DNA from 2 places in the Paraburkholderia sp. EG286B genome. Region 1 is predicted to be linked to the other one. Evidence: riboswitches for the same ligand, from Rfam matches in the RefSeq annotation. Region 1 holds a riboswitch; the other holds the start of a gene.
What was found. A riboswitch is a leader RNA that binds a small molecule or an ion and turns the genes downstream of it on or off. The one in region 1 is predicted to bind ZMP and ZTP.
Positions count from the first base shown of each region.

Region 2: another riboswitch for ZMP and ZTP. It lies ahead of AB4Y42_RS39385 (tetrahydrofolate dehydrogenase/cyclohydrolase catalytic domain-containing protein); the one in region 1 lies ahead of glyA (serine hydroxymethyltransferase).

Region 1 covers NZ_JBFRCF010000004.1:235,132-239,851, reverse strand. Annotated here, with positions in the region: gene AB4Y42_RS09985 (GspH/FimT family pseudopilin) at 1-525, opposite strand, end outside; gene nrdR (transcriptional regulator NrdR) at 683-1,162, opposite strand; gene glyA (serine hydroxymethyltransferase) at 1,178-2,425, opposite strand; ZMP/ZTP riboswitch at 2,586-2,723, opposite strand; gene ydfG (bifunctional NADP-dependent 3-hydroxy acid dehydrogenase/3-hydroxypropionate dehydrogenase YdfG) at 2,884-3,630, shown strand; gene ybgC (tol-pal system-associated acyl-CoA thioesterase) at 3,699-4,193, shown strand; gene tolQ (protein TolQ) at 4,348-4,720, shown strand, end outside.
Region 2 covers NZ_JBFRCF010000035.1:23,872-28,591, reverse strand. Annotated here, with positions in the region: gene AB4Y42_RS39390 (AIPR family protein) at 1-1,318, shown strand, start outside; gene AB4Y42_RS39385 (tetrahydrofolate dehydrogenase/cyclohydrolase catalytic domain-containing protein) at 1,527-2,375, opposite strand; ZMP/ZTP riboswitch at 2,544-2,626, opposite strand; gene AB4Y42_RS39380 (helix-turn-helix domain-containing protein) at 3,719-4,525, shown strand; gene AB4Y42_RS39375 (hypothetical protein) at 4,613-4,720, shown strand, end outside.

The sequences.
Region 1 (4,720 bases):
CGTGCATGCGCCGTCGCTGATGCGTGCCCGGCCTCCCTGCGCGATGCGTATGCAGCGCCGCCAGCCCGCGCCGCGTTGTGCCGCCGACGGCGCCCGCGGGGCGATCTCGAAGTTGCGCAAACTGCCGATGGTCTGCCCCGCCGGCGGCGAAAACGTGATGGCAGCGAGCCCCGACGCCACGGAAATCGCGTCGAGCGCCGGCTGGGTGCGCAACGGGATAGACGCTCCGGCGCGCTCGATCATGACGGCCCAGCCGCAGGACCAGTCGGCAATACCGGACGGACACGCTTTGCCCGCCTCGAGGCAATGGCGCGCGGCGTCGACGCGGCAAACGGTAACGCGCGACTTGCGCCGTATGGCCTCGTTGCGTGCATAGGCGAGCGTGCCGAGCATGGCATTGGCGCGCGCGTCGACCTGATCGCGCACGCGCCATGCGGTGAAAACGGGCGTGGAAACCGTTGCGCAGATCGCCAGCAGGACGATGACGACCATCGTCTCAATGAGCGTGAATCCTCCGGACTTCATGAGCAATCCTTAGTTCGAGCGGATTGCCATCAATCTACGGACGAAAGCGAAACGAAACAATTAGCCGAACGGCTAGCTGGTGCGCGCAGCGTCGGCTCGCGAGAATGCAAGCGTTACGACCGCGGCCTGGCAGGGAGGAAGAAAAATGCGAATGCGCTCAGCGCTTTTTCGCGGGGTTGTTGGCACCCGCGCGGCGGAATTCCTCGATCACGTCTTCGAATTCGGAGACGTCCTCGAAGCGTCGATACACCGAAGCAAACCGTACGAACGCGACCTTGTCGAGTTCGCGCAATTCGCCCATGACGAGCTCGCCAAGGCGCTCGCTGCGCACTTCGCGCTCGCCGCTGCCGAGCAGTTGATACTCGATACGGGCAACCGCCGCGTCGATCGCATCGGCCGCAACCGGGCGCTTGCGCAGCGCCAGTTGCATGCTCGCCATGATCTTGCGGCGGTCGAATTCCGTGCGGCTGCCATCCTTCTTGACGATCGAAGGCATCGCCAGCTCGACCCGCTCGTACGTCGTGAAACGCTTGTCGCAGGCCGGGCAGCGGCGGCGGCGCCGGATCGCGGCGCCGTCTTCGGACACGCGCGAGTCGACGACCTGCGTGTCTTCGTGCCGGCAAAAGGGGCAGCGCATGGGTTATCGCGTGGCTTAGCGGTAAACCGGGAAACGCTTCGTCAGCTCGGCGACCTGCGCCTTCACGCGCTCGATCGTCGCGGCGTCTTCCGGATTGTCGAGCACGTCGGCAATCAGGTTGCCCACCTGCTCGGCTTCCTTCACGCCGAAGCCGCGCGTCGTCATGGCCGGCGAACCGAGACGGATACCGCTCGTCACGAACGGCTTTTCCGGGTCGTTCGGGATCGCGTTCTTGTTGACCGTGATGTGCGCGGTGCCGAGCACGGCTTCCGCCGCCTTGCCGGTGATGTTCTTGGCGCGCAAGTCCACCAGCATCACGTGGCTTTCCGTGCGGCCCGAAACGATGCGCAGACCGCGCTTGACCAGCGTTTCCGCCAGCACGCGCGCGTTGTCGACCACTTGCTGCTGGTAGGTCTTGAATTCCGGCGAGAGCGCTTCCTTGAACGCCACGGCCTTGCCGGCAATGACGTGCATGAGCGGACCGCCCTGGATGCCCGGGAAGATGGCCGAGTTGATCTGCTTCTCGAACTCCGCCTTCATCAGGATCACGCCGCCGCGCGGGCCGCGCAGGCTCTTGTGCGTGGTCGTGGTGACGAAGTCAGCGTGCGGCACCGGGTTCGGGTAGACGCCGGCGGCGATCAGGCCCGCGTAGTGCGCCATGTCGACCATGAAGTACGCGCCGACCGCCTTGGCAACCTTGGCGATGCGCTCGAAGTCGATACGCAGCGCGAATGCCGACGCACCGGCGATGATCAGCTTCGGCTTGGTCTCGTGCGCGCGCTTTTCGAGTGCTTCGTAGTCGATGTCTTCCTTGGCGTCGAGGCCGTAGCTCACGACGTTGAACCACTTGCCGCTCATGTTCAGCGCCATGCCGTGCGTGAGGTGGCCGCCTTCGGCGAGGCTCATGCCCATGATGGTGTCGCCCGGCTTGAGCACGGCGAAGAACACGCCCTGGTTGGCCTGCGAGCCCGAGTTCGGCTGAACGTTCGCGGCTTCGGCGCCGAACAGCTGCTTCACGCGGTCGATCGCGAGCTGCTCGACGATATCCACGTTTTCGCAGCCGCCGTAATAGCGCTTACCGGGGTAGCCTTCGGCGTACTTGTTGGTGAGCTGCGAGCCCTGCGCGGCCATGACCGCGGGCGAGGTGTAGTTTTCCGACGCGATGAGCTCGATGTGCTCTTCCTGGCGGCGGTTCTCGAGTTCGATCGCCTTGAAGAGTTCGGGATCGACGTTGGCGATGGTGCTTTCGGCTCTGTCAAACATACGGATTCCGTTAAGTGTGTTCAGGTTGACCGGGTCTCGCGCGGAACGCGTAGCGGGTACGCGGCGCTGCTGGCGAAGAGGCCAGCCTTGACGTGGCGGAAGGAGGTGCCGCACACGCGAGGCAGGACAGCCTCCGCAGCGCAAACGAAAGCGCGCGAAATCAGGCTGCCCAGGCGAACGGCAAAACGGCACCCTGCGCTTCACGGTGGGTCGTTCCACCTTGGGTCCCCAATAACGAGCGCATGGCTACCGCCAATGCCGCCGTTCCGGAACCCTATCGCCAGTCACGCAGGGATTGAGCGCGTTAGTTTATTGGAACGGCCGGGAATAGGCAACCGCCCGCCCCCAGTGCGCCCGTAGCCATGCGGCCCGTGCGCGTACTGTCCCTTTCTTGCCGCAATGCGGCATTGCAAGTAGGCTCTCCCCTTTTCTCGCCTTCTATAGACCAAAGAGCCACCATGATCGTTTTCGTCACCGGCGCTTCCGCAGGATTCGGCGCCGCCATCGCCCGGGCCTTCGTGAAGGGCGGCCATCGCGTCGTCGCCACCGCTCGCCGCAAGGACCGCCTCGACGCCCTCGCCGCCGAACTCGGCGACGCCCTGCTGCCCATCGAGCTCGACGTGCGCGACCGCGCGGCGGTCGAAGCTGCGCCCGGCGCGCTGCCGCCCGGGTTCGCCGGCATCGACGTGCTGGTCAACAACGCCGGCCTCGCGCTCGGCGTGGAGCCGGCGCAGAAGGCCGACCTCGACGAGTGGGAAACCATGATCGACACCAACTGCACGGGCCTCGTGCAGGTCACTCACGCGTTTTTGCCCGGCATGGTCGAGCGCAACCGCGGCCATATTTTCAACCTCGGTTCGGTGGCGGGCCGCTGGCCGTATGCGGGCGGCAACGTCTATGGCGCGACCAAGGCGTTCGTGCGCCAGTTCAGCCTGAACCTGCGCGCAGACCTCGCGGGCACGGCACTGCGCGTGACCGACATCGAGCCTGGCCTGTGCGGCGGCACCGAGTTCTCGAACGTGCGCTTTCGCGGCGACGACACCCGGGCGGCCGGCGTCTACAAGGACGTGCAGCCGCTCACGGCCGAGGACATCGCCGATTCGATCTACTGGATCGCCACGCGCCCCGCGCACGTCAACATCAACACGATCGAACTGATGCCCGTGGCCCAGACGTTCGCCGGCACCAGTATCCACCGCGGCTAAAATTACCTTACAAATTTAATACTTACGTCAGTCGTACGAAAGACGTAGGGGCCTCGCGTTCCGGTAGAATGCGCGGCATGGAAAATTCCACCAGCAAGCCGGACGCGGCGTCGTCACCGGCCGGGCGCGGCTTTACGTGGCCGGTGCGCGTCTACTACGAGGACACCGACGCCGGTGGCATCGTGTTTTACGCGAATTACCTGAAGTTCTTCGAACGCGCGCGCACCGAATGGCTGCGCGCGTGCGGCGTCGATCAGCGTCGGCTCGCCGAGGAAACGGGCGTGCTCTTCGTCGTGCGCAGCACCGCGCTCGACTACCGTTCGCCCGCGCGCCTCGACGACGTCGTCACCACCGTAAGCCGCGTCGAGAAGCTGGGCCGCGCCTCGGTCGACTTCATGCAGGAAGCGTGGCGCGAGAACACGCTGCTCGCCACGGGCACCATTCGTGTCGCCTGCGTCGACAGCACGGCCATGCGGCCCGCACCCATTCCGGCCCCCGTTCATGAAGCCTTGCAACGTGGACCCCAGAAAGACCTGTACGCCGTGTCAACGGCAGTGCAGTAATTACCGTTGATACGACGCCAGTGAACTCGCGCCGGTCAATGCAGGACCAAGCAGGGTTCGGCCGCGACGGCGCGAGAGCTTCCCAACCGCCTACAGGAAGCCTTGCGTTGTCTTGCAGCCGCTCGCCCCTTTCGGGACGTCACAACGAACCTATATGAACACTACACAAGATCTGTCGATCATTTCTCTCGTTCTTAATGCGAGCATACTGGCACAGGCGGTGATGGGGCTTCTTCTGCTCATGTCGCTGATTTCCTGGACTTTCATCTTCCGCAAGTGGTTTGCGATCCGCCGGGCGCGCTCCCAGACAGAGCGCTTCGAGCGCGACTTCTGGTCAGGCGGCGACCTGCAGGCGCTCTACCAGAGCGCAGCCAACAACCGTCACACGATCGGCGCGCTCGAGCGTATCTTTGAGTCGGGCATGCGCGAATTCCTGAAGGCGAAAGAGAAGCGCCTGAACGATCCGAGCCTCGTGCTCGACGGCGCCCGCCGCGCGATGCGCGCCGCCTTCCAGCGCGAAATGGACG
Region 2 (4,720 bases), on a different contig from region 1:
ACGTCCCAATTGTGCGATCTACTATTGCACTTCGGGCGTCTATTCGGCTGAGCGCGAAATCAAAGCCTCCTTCGATATTATTGAGCGTTATATAAAGGAAATTGAATTTTTCCATACCGTTGACGTGACGCCGCTTGGTCGCAGTGAATTGATCAGGTATTACGCCCAGCTGTCCGAGAAAAATGAGGCGAAGCTCAAGCTCATAGATTACTTTGGAATGCCTGCGATGCCTGGCATTCCGCAATCCTACGTTGCGATTGTGAATGCACGCAATTTGGTTGATGCATTGTTAGTCGATCCTGATGGAAATCTCCGCGAATCTGTATTCGAGGAAAATGTCAGATCGTTCCTTGGGAGTGGCAACGACGTCAATGCGGCTATAAAAAATACTCTGCAGAATGCCGAAAAAAAATCTCTATTCTCCGTCTTAAACAATGGAATTACCGTCGTCGCACCGGAATTGACTCTAACGCCAAACACCAAGGAACTGCAGCTTGCAAATTATCAAGTTATCAACGGTTGTCAAACAAGCAGTACGCTGCATGAAAATAAATTACTTTTGACTGACTCTGTGAATGTTGTCGTAAAATTCATAGAGTCACCAGAGAATGACGCATCCAGTGACATTATAGCTGCGACAAACAGCCAATCAGATATACCAAAAGAAGCATTCTTTGGGCTTCGCGGAAAAGCGAAGTTAGTGCAGAAGTATTTCAAGATTCAGAATCAAGAGCGCGCACAAGAGAATCATATTCATTTCGAGCGGCGACAGGGTGAATTCAAAAACGTGGGTTATCAGTCGACCCGAATTTTCGACGTTCGTGAAGTTGCACGGTGCTATGCCGCTATGTTTCTTGATCTTCCGCATAATTCGGCTAGATACGTTGCCAAGATATTCTCAGCTAGTGACGGAGATAATTTATTCCGTGAGGGCGATCATGAGGCTTATTACTATGCCGCATGTTTGGCGCTATACAAATATCAGACGCTGATTAACGGCCGGAAGATTGGCGCGCAAAACTACGTTAAGGCGCGGTGGCATGTAATACAGCTTTTCAAATGGCTATGCGTTGGCGAGATGGATACTCCGGCTTCTAATTCAAAAAAAGCGGAGAGCTATGCATTAAAATTGATCGAGGCATTGAATTCTGAGGCGAAGTCTTACATTAAGACTTTTGAACGCTGCCAAAAAATCATCGATGATTTGGGTTTTCCCACAGATGATGAACTCAAGCGCGCTCGATTTGCTCAAGAAACCATGACCGCAGCACGCCAAGTGCTTGCGAAGAAGGGTAAAGCAGTTAGGAAACAAGGATAAGAAAACGCTGCGGAGCGGGAGGCCGCCGTTACTGCGAGGCATCGCAGGAGTACGCGATTGGCGACCCGCTCCATATGAGAAGAGCGGGAGTTGCGTTGTTGCTTGTTTTCCGCGTCGGAGCCGAAGGTGTCATAGACCCGACAGCTGCCCGATGCAATGAGCCGTAGCCGACCCCCAAGCGGTCGCCCGAGCCGCCTCGAGCGGACCTTCAGGCACTCCCCGCCGCGCGCTCTGCTGCTGTTACCGTCTGTGAGATGAGCGTTGAGATCGTCATCGGGCCGACGCCCCCCGGAACGGGAGTCACTGCAGCACATCGATCCAGCAGGCCGCCGGCGTCAATGTCCCCTATGCCGCCGACGTGGTATCCCGCATCGATGACGATAGCCCCGTCACTGATCCACTCTCCCGGAATGAATCCGGGCTTTCCTACCGCGCCAACGATGAGTTCCGCGCGCCGAACCTCCGCTTCAAGATTGACGGTCTTCGAGTGGCACAACGTAACCGTCGCGTTGGCATTGGACAACATCAGGGCCATCGGCTTTCCGAGGATCGGGCTGCGCCCCACGATAACGGCCCGCATGCCTGACACACCGATCCGGTAGTGCGAAAGCAGACGCATGATTCCAGCGGGAGTGGCAGAGCCGAAAGCGGGCTCGCCGAGCGCCATCAATCCGAAGCCGTGGCTGGTCACGCCATCGACGTCTTTCGCAACAGCGATCCGGTCGAAGCAGGCGCGTTCGTCGACATGACCCGGCACCGGATGCTGGAGCAGGATGCCGTGGACCTCCGGATCAGCGTTCAGCTGGTCGATTTCTGACAGGACGTCTCCGGTTGTCGCGGAGGAGGGCAGCGTGATCGCGCGCGAGTCCATGCCGACCCGGCGGCACGCATTGCCTTTCATGCGCACATAGGTCGCTGACGAAGGGTCATCGCCCACGAGGATCGTTGCCAGTACCGGCGTCTGGCCGCCGTTCCATGTCTTGAGCGCAGCGACGCGTTCAGACAATTCGCATTCGTGGAGCGCGGCCAGTTTCCTGCCATCAAGCAAAGTCGTCATGCGACCTCCCGCTGCGGAAATCCAGTCACCGCCTGTCCAGAAACAGGCGCATGCAGGGCAACGCATCCGAAGGTCGGGAAAGCCGGTGAGCGTGGTTCACACGGTAGAGAAGGCAGGCATAAAACGGAGATGCGGGCATTGATCATTGGAGGTCTCCAGAACGGACGATCACGATGCCCAGGCGAACGGCGGCGCTAAGTCTACGCTCCCCGATGGTGCTCCATCCGTTCTCGCCAGTCACGTAGATGCCATATCTTACCGCACCCCCGGGATCGCGACCGGTTCAGTCCGGCACAACGGGAGCCGCGACTGGAGAGCCGGCGGGCGTGGCAGTCCGGTCGCTGCCACCGGTCGTACGCTTCCCGCGTCGCCGCGGTTTGCAGGTCAGGTGGGTGCACGGGGTGTGCAGCATTGCCGCGATAAGCGGCGTTATCCCGGCTTGGCGAAGAATGTGCTCAGAGTCTTGACGGAATATTTGGCCTACTATTGTCGCTAACGTGCATCCGGGAGAGTCGCTATGGGGACGATAGCGGAAGACGAATATGAATGTTTCACATGCTACGTTCATTTCAAGGGGAGGGTGTTCAGTATTGCTCGACAACGGGAGCGCGTGCACTTCGGAAAAGAACTCCCTGAAGTCGAAACTGTCGATGCGGACGGTCTGGAGTGCTACTGTTCCAATGTTTGTTTGGAAAAACGCCGCGATAGGGTGATGGCGAAAGAGGGCGTACCGATTCGGTACCCGGACATAGGTCCTGTCGAAAGTTGTGCCAAGTGCGGCGGCCTAGTTGATACGGCTGAGTTCCATCTCGCTTACCTTGAGGACGAGTTCTTCGATGAAGGTATGTGCGGTACGAGAACGATCAGCGTTAAGTATCTGGCGGTTCTGTAGTCGGTGCCGGCCGCGGGGGATTTTGCGATCAGCGTGCGAACGCGTCGTAGATTTGTCTGCTAAGGAGACGCAGTAGCGAGAAGCGGGCGCCTCACAACGTTCAGGGAGCTAGATTATCGGCAGCAGACACGATATCGGCTGCAGTTTTGAATAAACGATCGCCGTATTGCGGGAATGTTGTTTAACCGCTCGCTATTCCCGGGAAAGTTGCTTGATGGGAGGTGGGCGACCTGTAAATGCAAGTTGTTGGCTACTACCGCGGAGTAAAAATAGCAAGACGCTGACGAAACCGAGGCAGAGAAGGGGCCTATATGCACAATTGCTTGGTGTAGGTGAGCATATTTACCGAGGGCAGCCATTCGGCTGAAGTTTGGTGGCAGTGGGCGTAGTATTGATGCGACGGGATGCGCGCATATAGCGCAAAACTGACAATCGATAGCCCCAGACCGCCATGCCCAAAACACCTGTCCGTGCTCGCCCGGCGCGCTATCTGCGCCTGCCGCCCTTCACCGACGTGCTGCCCACGCCCGTGTTTTTCCGCATGGAGCACATGCCTTCGCACGCCACCTATCCGCAGATGTGCCACCCGTGGGGCGAGTTCGTCTACGCGTTCAGCGGCACGACCGAAGTGAAGGCGGGGGACGAGCACTACATCACGCCGCCGCATCTCGGGCTCTGGATCGCGCCGGGCACCGAGCACGTGGGCTTCAACGAGCAGGAGACCGTGCATTGCTCGGTCTACATCAGCCGCGACCTGTGCACGCGCATGCCGGCGACGAGCTGCGCGGTGATGGTGTCGCCGCTCGTGCGCGCGATTCTCGAGCATCTGCGCGTGACGCCGGCCCAGGAGGAGGGCGAGGCGCAGCGCGCGCGTCTGTTGCGCGTGCTCGTGGATCAGCTGTCGACCTGCGCGACCACGGGCAGCTTCGTGCCGCACACCGAAGACGCCGATCTCAATGCGATCCTCCAGGTGCTGCGCCAGAATCCCGCCGACAATCGCTCGCTTGCGGAGCTTGCCGATGCATTTCACATGAGCGAGCGCACGCTCATGCGCCGCGCGCAAAACGAGCTGGGCATGTCGTTGACGGAATGGCGCCAGCGCATCCGCCTCGTCAACGCGCTGCCGATGCTGCATGCGGGGCGCAGCGTCGAGGCCGTGGCGCTGGATCTGGGGTACGCCACGTCGTCGGCTTTCATCGCAATGTTCCGACGATTGACGGGCACGAGTCCCGGGCAGTTCGTGGCGCGCACGCGTTGAGCATAGGGTCGCGCGCAACGCTTACCAACCCTCACGAAACCCCACAAAACCCTAAAGATTCCCCGTGCGCGCGCCGTTAGAGCGGGCATGAAAGCCCTACTCACCCAAACCGACGCACGCTTCATCCTGTCGATCGCCCTCGAGCTGGCCGAGAGCCAGGCCGCCGCGGCCGGGGTTCAGCTCGAATCGGCGGCA